One region of the Clostridium mucosae genome, then DNA from elsewhere that is predicted to be linked to it. Evidence: riboswitches for the same ligand, from Rfam matches in the RefSeq annotation. Region 1 holds a riboswitch; the other holds the start of a gene.
The links. A riboswitch is a leader RNA that binds a small molecule or an ion and turns the genes downstream of it on or off. The one in region 1 is predicted to bind S-adenosylmethionine.

Region 1 (7,885 bases):
ATTAAATTTATTAAAAGAATTAAAAAGATTATTAATCAATAATAATAACAAAATTTTACAGTGTATATTGATTTAGAATATAATATTTTATATAATATTAATATAAGGTATGCAGATGTGGCGGAATTGGCAGACGCACTAGACTTAGGATCTAGCGCCATTGGCGTGGGGGTTCGACTCCCTTCATCTGCACCACTTTAATATTTAAAATTATATGCGGAAGTGACTCAATGGTAGAGTGTCACCTTGCCAAGGTGAAAGTTGCGGGTTCGAATCCCGTCTTCCGCTCCAAAAGCTTTTTAAGAACATAATATGGTTTTTGAAGAGCTTTTTATTTGGAGTTTATTAAGAATGCTATTTTAACATAAGAGAAAGCTCTTAAATAACTATAGTTATCAAGTTCTGATTGATAGTATAGTATTTAAGAGCTTTTTATATTATATAAATCTAATTTAATTAAATAAATAAATTTAGTAAATCTATGCAATAAATAGCTAGTAGCTTGAATATAAAAGAATGTTTTAGCTAATATTAATACTATGGAAAAGACGTTCCAATTCAAGCTCTTGAAGCATAGCATGTGAATAGAGTTTACCTCCCATGAGGTTTTTAATTATCTCTTCTTTAGAATATCCTTCTTTAAATAATTTAAGTTTTTTAATTAATTTTTTTAAAGAAGAATGAGACATTCCTAAAAGAGTATAAAGTTCCTTAGCAGTATAGTAATCTTTGGGTAATAATTTATAAAGTTTATCTTGTAATTCTAGCTTATACCTCAAATCAGTTTCTATACAGTTGTGAGGACCGTTTTTTCCTCTATGGTGGTAGTTACAAAGATATTTATAATTTAACTTAATATCGTAGCCACCTTCGTGTTTATGAACTATATGATGAATATCCGCTGTTGCTCCACAAATTTCACAGTGGTACAAAGTCATGCCTCCTTTTTATATCTTTAATAATATTATATATATTTTTGGCTGAATATTCTATAGTATTATGAGCTTTAAATAATGAATAAATAATAGATTCATTTTATATAAAATAAAGTGGTATATTTTTACTTACAATAGGAATAAAATTATATTAAGAATATTATGAATTAAAAATGTTTAAATTTACTTTGTTATATTTTTTTTAAATACTTGAAAAGGTGGTATAATATACTATATAATATATGTATAGAATATTATATTACTGAGCTGAAAGAAAGGTGATACAGTGAGACATAGTTATGATTCATTTGATTACTGGGAAGAATTGATTAATGAAAATAAAACTATAAGAGGACATATGTTTATGGATAAATTACCTAATGAAAAAAGTATATATATCCATAGTTTAGTTTTTTCAAAAAATAATGGACTTAACAATACATGGTCGTATTTTCCAGATGGAAAAATGTTATTAGGATATATTCAATATTCATTTTTACAAGAAGCATTTTATAAATGGATATATGGAAAAGAAAGAATGGTTATTAGTGTTCCAAACATTCCAGTAGAAAAAATAATCTTAGATGGGGAAAGAAATAATAAGATATCTAAAGAAGAAGCAGATAATATGAGAAGGCATGTAAAGATGGTAAAGGATTGTTGGTTTTTACCTAATGATAAATTAATCAGGTCACTTCAAAAGTTTTCCAGAGATTTTAACAAAACTTGGTATGGAGATAGCAGAGAGTTTTTATACTTAAAGATTTTTGATACACCAAAGGATTTAGGAGAGTTTGTAGTAAATTCAAGCTATATGACAACAACGGAAAGAGAGTTTGAAGAAAGAGTTGGTGTGAATATTTCTGAATGGAAAAATATTTGTGAAAAAGCTAATAAGAATAAGAGAGATGGCGAGAAATTTAGAGATATTTTATTAAAATCACTTACGGAAATAATTTAAAGAAAAAATTTATTATTGACAGTAATAATTATGGAATATATAATGTTATTGTCAATAAGATTTGCGGGTGTAGCTCAATGGTAGAGCCCTTGCCTTCCAAGCAAGTTACGTGAGTTCGATTCTCATCACCCGCTCCATATGCGTTATTAGCTCAGTTGGTAGAGCACCTGACTCTTAATCAGGGTGTCCCGGGTTCGATCCCCTGATAACGCACCAAATAAAAAGAGATTAAGTTTTTAATCTCTTTTTTTGCGTGAAAAAATATAAAAGTTTATTAGATGTTAGCATAAGTTTAAATTTCAATATTTTTATTGAATTTATATATCGCAAAATAAATAAAAAAAATAAAAGTGCACAACGGCACTTTTATCAAGCATAAGGAGTGAGATTTTAAGATCCTATTCTAATTGTTGACAATAAAGTGTAGTAATATTCAAATTAGAAAATATTAAGAATAAATTTTATGTTGACAATAATAATCTAAATTGATAATATAATAGTGCAAAATTTAAAAGTCTTATCAAGAGTGGTGGAGGGACTGGCCCTATGAAGCCCAGCAACCAAGAATTTTAATTAATTTTTATGGTGCTAAATCCTGCAGGAAATCCTGATAGATAAGAGGCGAACTATAACTTTTTATATGTGTAATCAAAGCTTCTGTATTTCTGCAGAAGCTTTTTTATTTTGAAATTTATATTATACAAAATAATTTTTTATAGAAGGAGGAAAAAAGACTTTGAAGAACAAAGGAAATGGACTAGCTTTAATTCCATTAGGAGTATTTTTATTAGTTTATTTAGGGACATCAATGATAGCAAAGGATTTTTATGCTGTATCTGTAATTATTCCATTTTTAGCAGCAGCTTTAACAGCATTGATTATGAATAGAAAACTAAAGTTTGATGAGAAAATAGAAATTTTTTGTAGGGGTGCAGGGAATACTAATATTCTGCTTATGATAATCATATTTATATTAGCAGGGGCATTTGCACAGGTAGCAAAAGATATGGGGGCAGTAGATTCTACTGTCAATTTAGGACTTTCATTACTACCAAGTAGCTTATTAATACCAGGAATATTTGTTATAGGATGTTTCATAGCTCTATCTATAGGAACGTCAATGGGAACTATAGTTGCTTTGGTACCAATAGCTGTTGGGATAGCAGATAAAACTGGAATAGGAATTGCATTAGCTGTAGGTGCAGTAGTTAGTGGAGCTATGTTTGGAGACAATCTTTCGATAATATCCGATACGACTATAGCAGCTACTAGAACTCAAGGATGTGAAATGAAAGATAAATTTAAAATGAATTTTATAATAGTTCTTCCAGCTGCTATAATAACAGCTATAATATTTATGTTATTAACTAAAAATGCTGCAGTAATTAATTTAGAAGCTTTAGAATTTAATTTATTCAAAATATTACCTTACATAATTGTTATTGTAACAGCATTACTTGGAGTTAATGTAATAGTTGTTTTATTACTTGGAATTTTATCTTCAGGAATAGTTGGATTTATATTTGGAAGTTTTGATGTAATAGGATTATTTAATTCTATATCTAGTGGAATATCAGGAATGAGTGAACTTATAATAGTTTCAATTCTTATAGCAGGAACAATAGAAATTATTAAATTCAATGGAGGAATAGATTTTATTCTTAATAAGGGATTAAAGAATTTTAAAAGTAAAATGGGAGCAGAGTATGGAATTGCTATGCTGGTAAGTTTAGTAGATATATGTACAGCTAATAATACAGTTGCAATTGTAACTGTAGGTCCAATAGCTAAAGATATATCTAATGAATTTGATTTAGAACCAAAAAGAGTTGCGGGAATATTAGATATGTTTTCGTGTGTATTCCAAGGAATAATACCATATGGTGCACAACTAATATCAGCAGCAGGACTAGCGGCACTATCACCATTTTCAATAATGAAATTTTTATTTTATCCATATTTAATGGGAATATGTGCTATAATAGCTATATACATATATTGGAGAAATAAATAAGGCTGTTGTAAAAATTAATATATAAACCAGAAAAAAAGTATGGCTTTCCTAAGGGAGCCATACTTTTTTAGCAAAAGAATAAAAGAATAAAAGAATTAATGATAAAATTCGGTTAAGGCGAATTTTTAAATAATATAATTTCATAATTTAGCTTAGACTAAATTATAGTATCAATTAGTTCATTAGCTATTTAAAATTATATTTAAATGAAATCTTCATTTCTTCATTCTTTCATTCAAAATAATTCAATTTGCTTGAAATATTACTATAACTATTTGAAGCTTAACTGTTCATTTTTAATAACTCAACTTGCTTGAGTTATTACCACAATTATCAATTGTACATTATCAATTATGCACTAATAGACATATGCTTTGTGAAGAAATTCCTTCTCCACTTCCTGTAAATCCCAATCCTTCTTCTGTTGTTGCTTTAACATTGATTTGCATTACATCTATGTGTAATGCATTTGCTATGTTTTCTCGCATTTGTTGTATGAAAGGAGCCATTTTTGGTTTTTGAGCTATAATAGTAGAATCTATATTGTTTATAGAATAGCCATTACTTAATAGTAATTTTCCTACTTCTTCTAAAAGCTTTATACTTGAAATTCCTTTATACTTTTCATCTGTATCAGGAAAATGCTTTCCTATATCGCCAAGAGCTGAAGCTCCAAGTAGTGAATCCATAATTGCATGAATTAATACATCGGCATCTGAATGTCCAAGCAGACCTTTCTCATAAGGAATCTTAACACCACCTATTATTAAATCCCTTCCCTCAACTAAACGATGTACATCGTATCCTAATCCTATCCTCACTTTATCACCTCTAAATTAAGTATAGAATTATTTTACCATAAATATAGGTTTTATATTAAATGTTTATTTATGATTACTATAATACTTTTTTAAAGGGATATATTTTAGAACTATTTTTTATTCTTTTATTTTTAAATATTTTATTATAAAGGAGTCTAAATTTAGTTTTAATCTTATAAATAAAATGTATAGTTCGTGAGGAAAGTTTTCTGCGTTTAAATACAAAATCTACATAAATTACTTTTCTATTCATAAGTTACTCCTAAAATATTAATAGACTATGAAAAAATATATATTATGGTAAAAGTCTCTAAGTGTTTATGATATAATATATGATAAATTAGTATAAATGTTTATTAGGGGATGAGGGATTTGAAAGAAAAGATTAGAAGAGGGATAGGTATTATTTTAATAGTAATTGGACTAGCTTTAATTGTATCAATTGTCTACAAAAAGATAGAGACATCAAAGAAACAAAAAGAACTTCAAAATATTTTAGAACAGGTTATAACTGAAGATACTGAAGATGGGAGTGAAGGTAAAGAAGAGAAGTCAATTAATGGATATAAGCCTATTGCATTAGTTGAAATTCCAAGTATAAATTTATCCCAAGGATTGGTTGAAGGAATAACAGATGATATTCTTCAGTATTATTTAGGGCATTTTGAGACTTCAGCAAAACCAGGAGAAAAAGGAAATTTTGCAGTTGCAGGACATAGAGTATCAGATTATTCAGAGGCATTTGTCAATTTATATAAGATTGAAGCTGGGGATAAGGTAGTAGTTAAAGCAAATAAGAAGGAATATATATATGAAGTAACTGAGAATTTTATAGTTGATCCAAGTAGAGTAGATGTACTTGATAATACTGATGAGGCTACTATAACATTAATAACTTGTACAGTAGGGGCAAAAGAAAGAGTTATAGTAAAAGGAAAACTTGTAGAAACTAAAGATTTACTAATTGGAGGAGAAGAATGAGTGGTTATCAAAATGACAAATATAAATTCTCAATTAAATCTCCAGTAAGTGTGGCGATGGATGATGTAATTGAAAAAAGGGCAGAGGAAATAGAAAATTTAAAAGAAGAACTATTAACTTATAAAATACTTATAAAAGATTTAGCTCATGAAGATCCATCATATTCTATAAGAAATAAAATTTTAAACATAGCGTATTTTATAATTGAAGATGTAGAATTATTTGATTATTTAAGTTCAACAAAGAAGTTTCCTATAAATAGACTTCTTAACAGAACACCAGTTGAAAAAGAATTCTTCCAAACTTGGAAAGAGTATATTATAGCATATGTAGTTATATTTTCGAATCCTAATTATAAGTATTTGCAAGAATATATACAGGTTGTAGAATCAATAAATATTTTAGGGGTAGATGAAGTCTCGCAAGTAATGCAAATATCTGAACATAGAGGACTAATACTTAACAAAGGGCTTAGAAGCGCAATTATATTAACTTCAAAAGGTGAGTTTATAAAAGTTAAATCTGGAAAAGATAATAAAATAGGTGAAGATATTATTAGCACCGAAGGAATAACTTTAAGGAAATATAAACTTCAAATATCAATATTACTGAGCTTACTTATAGTTATTATTACTATAGGAGTATTTAAATATAAAGCAATTGATAAAACGATAGTAATAGAAACTACGTCATCAATAACACTAGAGGTAAATAAATTTAATAGAATAATAGATTCTTATAGCAAAACAGAAAAAGGTGCTAGTATGTTAAAGGAATTAAAGGTAGATAACGATGATATTGATAATTCTATAAAGAATATCTTGGATTATGCATTTAATAATGGTATGATTCCTGAAAATGGTGTTCTTATAACTGTTACTGGAGAGCCATTGAGATATAATGCATTAAATAAAACTGAAGAATTTATTAAAGAGCAAGAAATTCAAGTTAGATTGAATAACTCTGGAGATGAGCATAAAGTAAGTCCTTAAAATTTAATAAAGGTGATAGAAGATGAAGCAAAAGAATAATGATGATAAATTTGTAATAATACATAATGATAGAGGTCCTGAAATAAGACTTAATAAATTTATAAGTGAAACTGGATTTTGTTCAAGAAGAGAGGCTGATAAATTAATTGAAAATGGTAGAGTAACTGTAGATGGAATAAAGGCGGTTATGGGAACTAAGGTTAATGAATCAGCAGATGTAAAAGTAGATGGAAAGCCTATAAAGAAGGTAGATGAATTAGTTTATATAGCTTTAAATAAGCCAGTAGGAATTACATGTACTACAGAGAAAAAGGTTAAAGGAAATATAGTAGATTTCGTAAATCATAAGAAAAGAATATTTCCAATAGGAAGATTAGATAAAGATTCTCAAGGTTTAATACTACTAACAAATGATGGAGACGTAGTAAACAAGATATTAAGGGCAGGGAATAATCATGAGAAAGAGTATATAGTTACTGTTGATAAGCCTATTGATGAAAAATTTATAAAATCTATGTCTAATGGGGTAAAGATTTTAGGAACAATAACTAAAAAATGCATTGTTACAAAAGAAAATAAGAATACTTTTAGAATAATTTTGACACAGGGTATGAATAGACAAATAAGAAGAATGTGCGAAGCTTTAGGATATAATGTAGTTAAGTTAAATAGAATAAGAATAATGAATATAAATCTAGGAAACTTAAAAATAGGAGAGTGGAGAGATTTAACTTCGAAAGAGCTTAAAGGAATAAATAGTTTAATAAGTAATTCTGGGAAGACAAAGGAATTTGATTAATAGGAAGTCATAGATTCTAATATTATTAGTGATCTGTGACTTTTTTGTTAGTAATTTAAAGATTTGCTTAAAAAAATAGAAAAGTTATCCACAAGCTGTAAAGTGGCTTTATTAAAGGGCTTGTCAACTTTGACTAGCAGAAAATTATAGTAAGTTTCAGTAAAAATCTGTATGTTACACACATAATCCACATGTCCATGTGGATAAGTTGTGCACACTGTGTTGAAAGTAGTGTTAATAATTATCCACACAACTGTAAATAATAAAATATATAGATAATTATAAAAAATACTGAAAATTACTACAATTTATAGATATAGGAGAAATAGTATATGAAGAAAGCTATAAGAGCATTGATTGGAATCATAGTTTTAATAAATCT
Region 2 (7,885 bases), on a different contig from region 1:
GAATTATAAGAATTATATAATACTTTATGCTTCACTAAAAATTCACCTCCGCTTATACAATATATGTTTTGAAACTAATAAATATAATAAAATGTATAAAAAAACATAAAAAGGAAATTAATTAAATAAAAGGAGATGAATAAATATGAAAAAAATATTTTCTTATATAATTACTATAATTCTTGGAGCAAGTATCCCTATCTATTATCTATTAGTATGGAATCCATTAAAAAGTGAAGATGTTATAAGTAATAATTCTAAGGAAGTAACTACCGAAAAAAAACTACATAGTGATGAAACTCTAAATGAGCAAGATATATCAAAAGAGGAGAAGCAAAAAAAAGTAGATAATAATTTAAAAAGATTTAATATTAAAGAGGAATCTAATAATAATATTAATTCTAATGAAAATATAATAGAAAGTGATAGCAAAATAGAAGGGTTAACAATAAAGGAAAGTGATATTGAAAATAATTTATTTGCAGAACTTGAAAAAAGTGAAAAGTTAGAAGTAGATAGAATGTTAAAAAGTTTATCTATTATAGATATAGTTAAATTAAATGATCATTTTTCTAATAAATATGATAATGATAATGTAAAAGAAGGGATTTTATTAGTAAAAAAGAGAATGTCGCTATTGGATTATGAAGAATTTATGGAGATTATAAGTAGATATATTGATTTAAATATTATTGAAGACGAAGTTTAATATTTTAAATATTAGTCAGAATATATATTTCAGTTTTAGAGTAAAAATTGAATAATCAGTAATATTAAATAGGTAATTATATTACTTTGAATGAATTAAATTTTAGGACAATATAAGACAATAAAAAATGATATTAGTATTAAATAGGAGAAAATTAAAGAAATATAGAAAATGATGAATATAATCTTGTTAAATGAGTGAATAACGCACTTGAAATTAGTATGCAATAAATATATACTAGTCATTGTCAGTTGAGGCGATAATGTTTACTTAACTGAAATTAAATAAATTTTAATGGGGGAGTTCCCGAGTGGCCAAAGGGGGCAGACTGTAAATCTGTTACGTTTCGTTTCGATGGTTCGAATCCGTCCTCCCCCACCATATAAAATTTGTTTAGAATGAAATAATAATATGCTGGCATGGCTCAACGGTAGAGCAGCTGACTTGTAATCAGCAGGTTGTAGGTTCGATTCCTATTGCCAGCTCCATAAAATGGGGGAGTTCCCGAGTGGCCAAAGGGGGCAGACTGTAAATCTGTTACGTTTCGTTTCGATGGTTCGAATCCGTCCTCCCCCACCATTTTATAATATTAATATGGAAGCATAGCTCAGCTGGGAGAGCATCTGCCTTACAAGCAGAGGGTCACAGGTTCGATCCCTGTTGTTTCCACCATTTTAAAAAATAAATATGCTGGCATGGCTCAACGGTAGAGCAGCTGACTTGTAATCAGCAGGTTGTAGGTTCGATTCCTATTGCCAGCTCCAATAATATGGGGGAGTTCCCGAGTGGCCAAAGGGGGCAGACTGTAAATCTGTTACGTTTCGTTTCGATGGTTCGAATCCGTCCTCCCCCACCAAAAAAGACAAGAATTCTTGTCTTTTTTTTATTTGTAAATAAGCTAGAACTTTATAATTAAAAAGTTTAAATATGCAATGAATTTATATTTTTTAGTTGACTATGAATATTAAAAGTGATATACTCTAAAAGGTAAAATTTGATATTAGTTCTTATCCAGAGAGGCGGAGGGAAATGGGCCCGATGAAACCCGGCAACCTACTTCATTAAAGTTGAGTGTGGTGCCAATTCCTGCAAAGTAATTTTGCAAGATAAGAAAGATTAAGATTTTTAACATCTCTTCTTATCGAAGAGATTTTTTTATTTTATAAATTAATTTAGTTTAGAATTAATATAGTTTAGAATTAATATCAAATAAAATGAAAGGAGAAATGGAAATGAAAAGATTATTTACATCAGAATCAGTTACAGAAGGGCATCCAGATAAAATTTGTGATCAAATTTCAGATGCAGTATTAGATAGTATTTTAGCTAAGGATCCTATGGCAAGAGTTGCTTGTGAAACAGCAGTTACGACAGGAATGGTACTAGTTATGGGTGAAATATCAACTAAGTGCTATGTTGATATTCCAAAGTTAGTTAGAGAAACAGTAAAAGAAATTGGATATGATAGAGCTAAATATGGTTTTGACTGTGAAACATGTTCAGTTTTAACATCAATAGATGAGCAATCAGGCGATATAGCTATGGGAGTAGATGAAGCTTTAGAATCAAGATCAGGAGAAAAGGATGATGTTGAATCAGTTGGAGCTGGAGATCAAGGTATGATGTTTGGTTTTGCAACGAATGAAACAGAAGAATATATGCCATTACCAATAGCTATGGCTCATAGATTATCAAGAAGATTATCAGAGGTAAGAAAGAACGGAACTTTACCATACTTAAGACCAGATGGAAAGACTCAAGTTACTGTTGAATATGATGATAATAAGGTTGTAAGAATAGATGCAATAGTAATATCAACACAACATAGTGAAGAGGTATCTCAAGAGCAAATAAGAAAAGATTTAATGGAACATGTAATTAAAGCTGTAGTACCAGCTGAACTATTAGATGATAGTACTAAGTATTACATTAATCCAACTGGAAGATTTGTTGTTGGTGGGCCACAAGGAGATAGTGGATTAACTGGAAGAAAGATAATAGTTGATACCTATGGTGGATATGGAAGACACGGTGGGGGTGCTTTTTCAGGAAAAGATCCAACTAAGGTTGATAGATCAGCAGCTTATGCAGCTAGATGGGTTGCTAAGAACTTAGTTGCAGCAGGAATTGCAGATAAATTAGAAATTCAATTAGCTTATGCTATTGGAGTAGCTAAGCCTGTATCAATAGAAATAGATACATTTGGAACAGGAAAGAAATCAGAGGAAGAAATAGTTTCAATAGTTGAAAAAGTATTTGATTTGAGACCAGGCGCTATAATAAGAGGTTTAGAATTAAGAAGACCAATTTACAAGCAAACAGCTGCATATGGTCACTTTGGAAGAAATGATTTAAACTTACCTTGGGAAGCTTTAAATAAGGTAGAAGAAATAAAAAAATATATTTAAAATAAAAAATGCTCCAATTTAGGATTGGAGCATTTTTTATTTATACTAGTATTTTACCAGAAACTATTACATTTTTTATGTTTATATCTTCGTCAAATAAAACTAAATCAGCATCGTAGCCTTCTTTTACAAGACCTTTTCTATCTTCAACTTTACAATGTCTAGCAGCATTGAAAGTAGCCATTTTTACAGCTTCATTTAATGGAAGACCAACATTTTTATATACATTTTTAATTGCCTTATCTAAAGTCAAGATTGAACCCGCTAAGCTTCCACTTAAAAGCCTTGCAGCACCGTCTTTAACAACAACATCTTGACCACCTAATGTATACATTCCATTAGGCATTGCACAAGCCATCATAGCATCAGTAACTAATAATACTTTATCAGTTGTCTTTTGATTATAAGCTATTCTAAGTGATGGATATGATATATGAATACCATCAGAAATTGTTTCTGTAGTTATCTCGCTATCAAATATAGCGCCTACAACTCCAGGTTCCCTATGAGCAAATGGTGTCATTGCGTTAAATAAATGAGTTGAGTGACAGCAGCCACATTTAATGCCTTCCATAGCTTCGTCATAGGTAGCTTTTGTATGTCCAATAGAGCAAACTATTCCTTTTTTTGACAATTCCTTTATTAATTCTTTAGCACCAGGAACTTCAGGGGCAATTGTTATTGATACGACAGCATCTTCAGCATCTCCGACAAGAGCATTAAAGTTCTCAAGAGTTGGAGGAATTAAAAAATTAGGATTTTGTGCACCAATAGCTTTTGGACTAATGAAAGGACCTTCAAGGTGAGCTCCTAAAACAATAGCGCCATCAGTACCATTTTCTTTAGCTTCTTTTATAACACCCATAGATTTTCTTACATCATCTACTGATACTGTCATTGTAGTTGGAGTGAAAGCAGTAGTCCCATGCTTAACTATAGTTTTAGAAATTTCATTTATTGCTTCAAATGTACCATCCATTGTGTCATGTCCACCTGCACCGTGGATATGAACATCTATAAATCCTGGAGATAGATATAGACCTTCTGCGTCTATTACTTCAGAATCATTAATATTACTAGGATTTATTTCCTTTATTTTTCCATTTTCGATTAAAACGGATCCTTTTTCTATCTTATCAAGATATACTATATTACAATTTTTAATTAACATATGAGCACCTCCACATTTTTTTATATAAATTTCAATTAAAAGCTATAGCATTAAAAGCTAGAATGGTATAAATAGCTATAAAACGTATTCAAAAATAGTATAAAATTGAAATAATATAAAGCTTATTATTTATATAAGTTAGTACACTTATTTATTTAATTATAGCACACTAAATATAGTATAATTAATATAAATGTATAATCTTTATTACAACTTATATATGATATAATTATATAATAAAAATAGTGAGATTAAAATATTATTGGAAGATTTGGAGAGATAACATGGAATGTCTAAACGGAATAGTAGAATCTATTGTATTCAAGAGTGATGATACAGGGTATGTTGTATCAAAAGTAAGGATAGATAAAGATTGTATAAATGCAGTTGGAATAGTTCCTTTTTTAAAAGAAGGGCAACATGTTAAGTTAAAAGGGCAATGGGTACTTCATAAACAATTTGGACGTCAGTTTAATATAGAGGAATATGAAGAAGTATTACCAAATTCCGTAGAAGGAATAAAAAAATATTTAAGTACAGGTATAATTCATGGAATAGGTCCTATAACTGCTAAAAAAATTGTGGATAAATTTAAAGAAGAAACTTTAGATATATTAGAAAATCACATTGAGAGACTTCAAGAAATTGAAGGTATTGGTGAAAAAAAATTTAGGATAATTTATGAATCTTATATAGAACAAAAGGATTTAAAAGATATAATAATTTATTTCCAAGGCCATGGTATGACTACCAATCAATGTATAAAAATATATAAAAAGTTCGGTGTAGATGCCAAGGCTATTGTATCAGAAAATCCTTATATTCTTTGTGATGAGATTTCAGGAATAGGATTCATAACGGCAGATAGAATAGCCAAAAGCTTAGGGATAGAGTCTATTTCACCATTTAGAATACAAAGTGGAATAAGATATATATTAAATCAATTTTCAGCATCAGGTAATACATACATGCCTAAAAGTAATTTAATTGATGAGGTATCTAAAATATTAGGTGTACCAGGGCAAATGGTAGAAGAAAACTTATATAACTTAGCATTAGAAACAAAAATAAAAATAGAGAAAATTAATGACATAGAAGCAGTTTTTTCTTTACCATATTATTATTGTGAATTAGGTGTTACAAATAAGATAATAACATTAAGCATAGAAAATTTTAGAACGATAAATTCAGATGTTGAATTCGAGATAGAAGCATTTGAAAGAAAAAATAAAATAAAATTTGCAAATTCCCAAAGAGAGGCTATCGTAGGTGCTTTTGAAAATGGTATAGAGATAATAACTGGAGGGCCTGGAACTGGAAAAACTACAATTATAAAATCTATCATAGAAATATATGAAAATAATGGCATGAAGGTTTTATTAGGAGCACCAACAGGAAGAGCAGCTAAGAGAATGACTGAATCTACTGGTAGAGAAGCAAAAACAATTCATAGATTATTAGAAATGGGAGTAAGTGAAGATGAAAATTCTTATTATGGAAAGGGAGAATCGGAACCTTTAGAGGCTGATGTAATTATAATAGATGAGGCATCTATGATAGATATAATGCTTATGCATAGTTTACTTAAGGCAATAAAGCTTGGAACAAGATTGATAATAGTTGGTGACGTAGATCAATTGCCATCAGTTGGTGCAGGAAATGTGCTAAAGGATTTAATAGAAAGTAACTTTATAAAAGTTGTAAGGCTTAAAGATATTTTTAGACAAGGGGAAGAAAGTCTTATTGTAACAAATGCACATAAAATTAATAATGGTGAAATGCCATATATAAATAGAAGGGATGGAGATTTCTTCTTTGAAAATAAAGAAGATGTAGATTTAATACTAAATACCATAATAGATTTAATAAATAGAAGATTACCTAACTTCAAAAAATCATGGGATAAATATAGAGATATTCAAATATTAACACCTACAAGAAAAGGTATATTAGGAGTGCAAAACTTAAATAATAAACTTCAAGAAGTTTTAAATCCTAAGTCACCTAGCAAAAAAGAGAAAGAATTGAAAGAAGTTGTTTTTAGAGAAGGTGATAAAGTAATGCAGACTAAAAATAATTATTCTTTAAAATGGATTAGAGTCAATGGAAGTGGGGAGAATGAAGGTGTAGGCGTTTTTAATGGAGATATGGGCTTTATTCAAAGCATAAATGAAGAGGAAAAAACAATTACTATAATTTTTGATGATGAGAGAAAAGTAATTTATGATTACATATATTTAGATGAATTAGAGTTAGCATATGCAATTACTATACATAAAAGCCAAGGAAGTGAGTTTAAAGTAGTAATTACTCCTGCGTTTATGGGTTCACCATTATTAATGAATAAAAATTTATTATATACAGCTATAACTAGAGCAAAAGAGCTTGTAGTAGTTGTAGGTATTCCAAAAGCTTTAAAGTATATGGTATCTAATACAAGAAGTATGGAGAGATATTCTTCACTTAGAGATAGAATAATAGATATTACAAATCAAGATATGTTTAGTGAATAAATAAGGAGAGGTTAAATGTTAGATAAAAAATTAATAAACCTAAAAGAGTTTAATAATTGTACATCTAAGATAAATAAATGGTATACAAAACAATCAAAAATACTAACTATAATAACTAATCCATATAATAGTACATCTATATTTTTACCCTTAATAAAATTGCTACTAGAACAAAATAAGAAAGTATTATATGTGTGGTCAGGAACAAATTTTAATAAAGAAATAATAGAAAATTTAAAAAATAGTAATTATAAATTTAAATATTCATATATAGAAGAAAATGAAGGAAATGATGATTTAGTTTTTGTAAATTTTAAAAATATTAATAAAATAAATAATTGTTATGAATTATGTATAATTGATGATATAAGTATATATTCAGTTATTTCAAAAGAGGAGTTTAGACAATCTGTTGAATACTTATATTTATGTAGTAAAAGAATGATAATATTTTCTATAGAAAAAGTAGTTAATATGGGAAGATTAATATCTGTTTCCGATTTAACTAGAGATAAACCATTTGTAGAGCCTAGAATAATCGTAACTAGAGTAAAATTAGATGAAGATATGCCTTATACACTATATGATTATTTAATGTGGTTTAAAAATGATAATCGTAAGGTTATAATATATGTTCCTAATGAAGAAAAAATTAATAAATTATTCGATTATTATACACAAGAACTAAAGATAAAGGATGTAAAGATAATTAAATTTTTTAGGGGAGAAAATTTAAGGAAAATAGATCCTTTATATAAATTAAAAAATAAAAGTGTTTTTGTAATTACGAATAATATTAGAGAATATAAAATAGACTCAGAAAATATAGATATAGTTGCATTATTCTCAGATGAAATATTCTATAGTTATAAAAAAATAATATATTTTTGTGCTGAAGTAGGAAAAAATATAAAGGGTAATAAAATAGGAGAAGTGATTTTAGTTGGAAAGGAAATATCAGAAGATATGGATCTGGCTAAAGAAATAACAAGGGGATATAATAAAGAAATATGGGAAAAAGGATTATTGAACTATTAAGAGAAATCATAGATGAGTTTCTGGATATAATATACCCGCCTACAAC

Region 2: linked by a shared signal. The riboswitch ahead of metK (methionine adenosyltransferase) and the one ahead of NSA50_RS05400 (Na+/H+ antiporter NhaC family protein) in region 1 are both predicted to bind S-adenosylmethionine.

Annotation. Positions count from the first base shown of each region.
Region 1 covers NZ_JANKAF010000003.1:92,428-100,312, forward strand. Annotated here, with positions in the region: tRNA gene NSA50_RS05370 (tRNA-Leu) at 112-195, shown strand; tRNA gene NSA50_RS05375 (tRNA-Gly) at 217-291, shown strand; gene NSA50_RS05380 (HNH endonuclease) at 522-932, opposite strand; gene NSA50_RS05385 (hypothetical protein) at 1,222-1,896, shown strand; tRNA gene NSA50_RS05390 (tRNA-Gly) at 1,960-2,033, shown strand; tRNA gene NSA50_RS05395 (tRNA-Lys) at 2,037-2,112, shown strand; SAM riboswitch class I at 2,411-2,517, shown strand; gene NSA50_RS05400 (Na+/H+ antiporter NhaC family protein) at 2,633-3,910, shown strand; gene ispF (2-C-methyl-D-erythritol 2,4-cyclodiphosphate synthase) at 4,258-4,731, opposite strand; gene NSA50_RS05410 (class D sortase) at 5,104-5,712, shown strand; gene NSA50_RS05415 (anti-sigma factor domain-containing protein) at 5,709-6,704, shown strand; gene rluF (23S rRNA pseudouridine(2604) synthase RluF) at 6,727-7,503, shown strand; gene NSA50_RS05425 (DUF3298 and DUF4163 domain-containing protein) at 7,836-7,885, shown strand, end outside.
Region 2 covers NZ_JANKAF010000010.1:69,273-77,157, forward strand. Annotated here, with positions in the region: gene yyaC (spore protease YyaC) at 1-35, opposite strand, end outside; gene NSA50_RS12035 (hypothetical protein) at 146-709, shown strand; tRNA gene NSA50_RS12040 (tRNA-Tyr) at 1,006-1,090, shown strand; tRNA gene NSA50_RS12045 (tRNA-Thr) at 1,123-1,197, shown strand; tRNA gene NSA50_RS12050 (tRNA-Tyr) at 1,204-1,288, shown strand; tRNA gene NSA50_RS12055 (tRNA-Val) at 1,306-1,381, shown strand; tRNA gene NSA50_RS12060 (tRNA-Thr) at 1,399-1,473, shown strand; tRNA gene NSA50_RS12065 (tRNA-Tyr) at 1,481-1,565, shown strand; SAM riboswitch class I at 1,714-1,822, shown strand; gene metK (methionine adenosyltransferase) at 1,942-3,117, shown strand; gene nagA (N-acetylglucosamine-6-phosphate deacetylase) at 3,158-4,288, opposite strand; gene recD2 (SF1B family DNA helicase RecD2) at 4,573-6,801, shown strand; gene NSA50_RS12085 (hypothetical protein) at 6,817-7,839, shown strand; gene NSA50_RS12090 (ComF family protein) at 7,812-7,885, shown strand, end outside.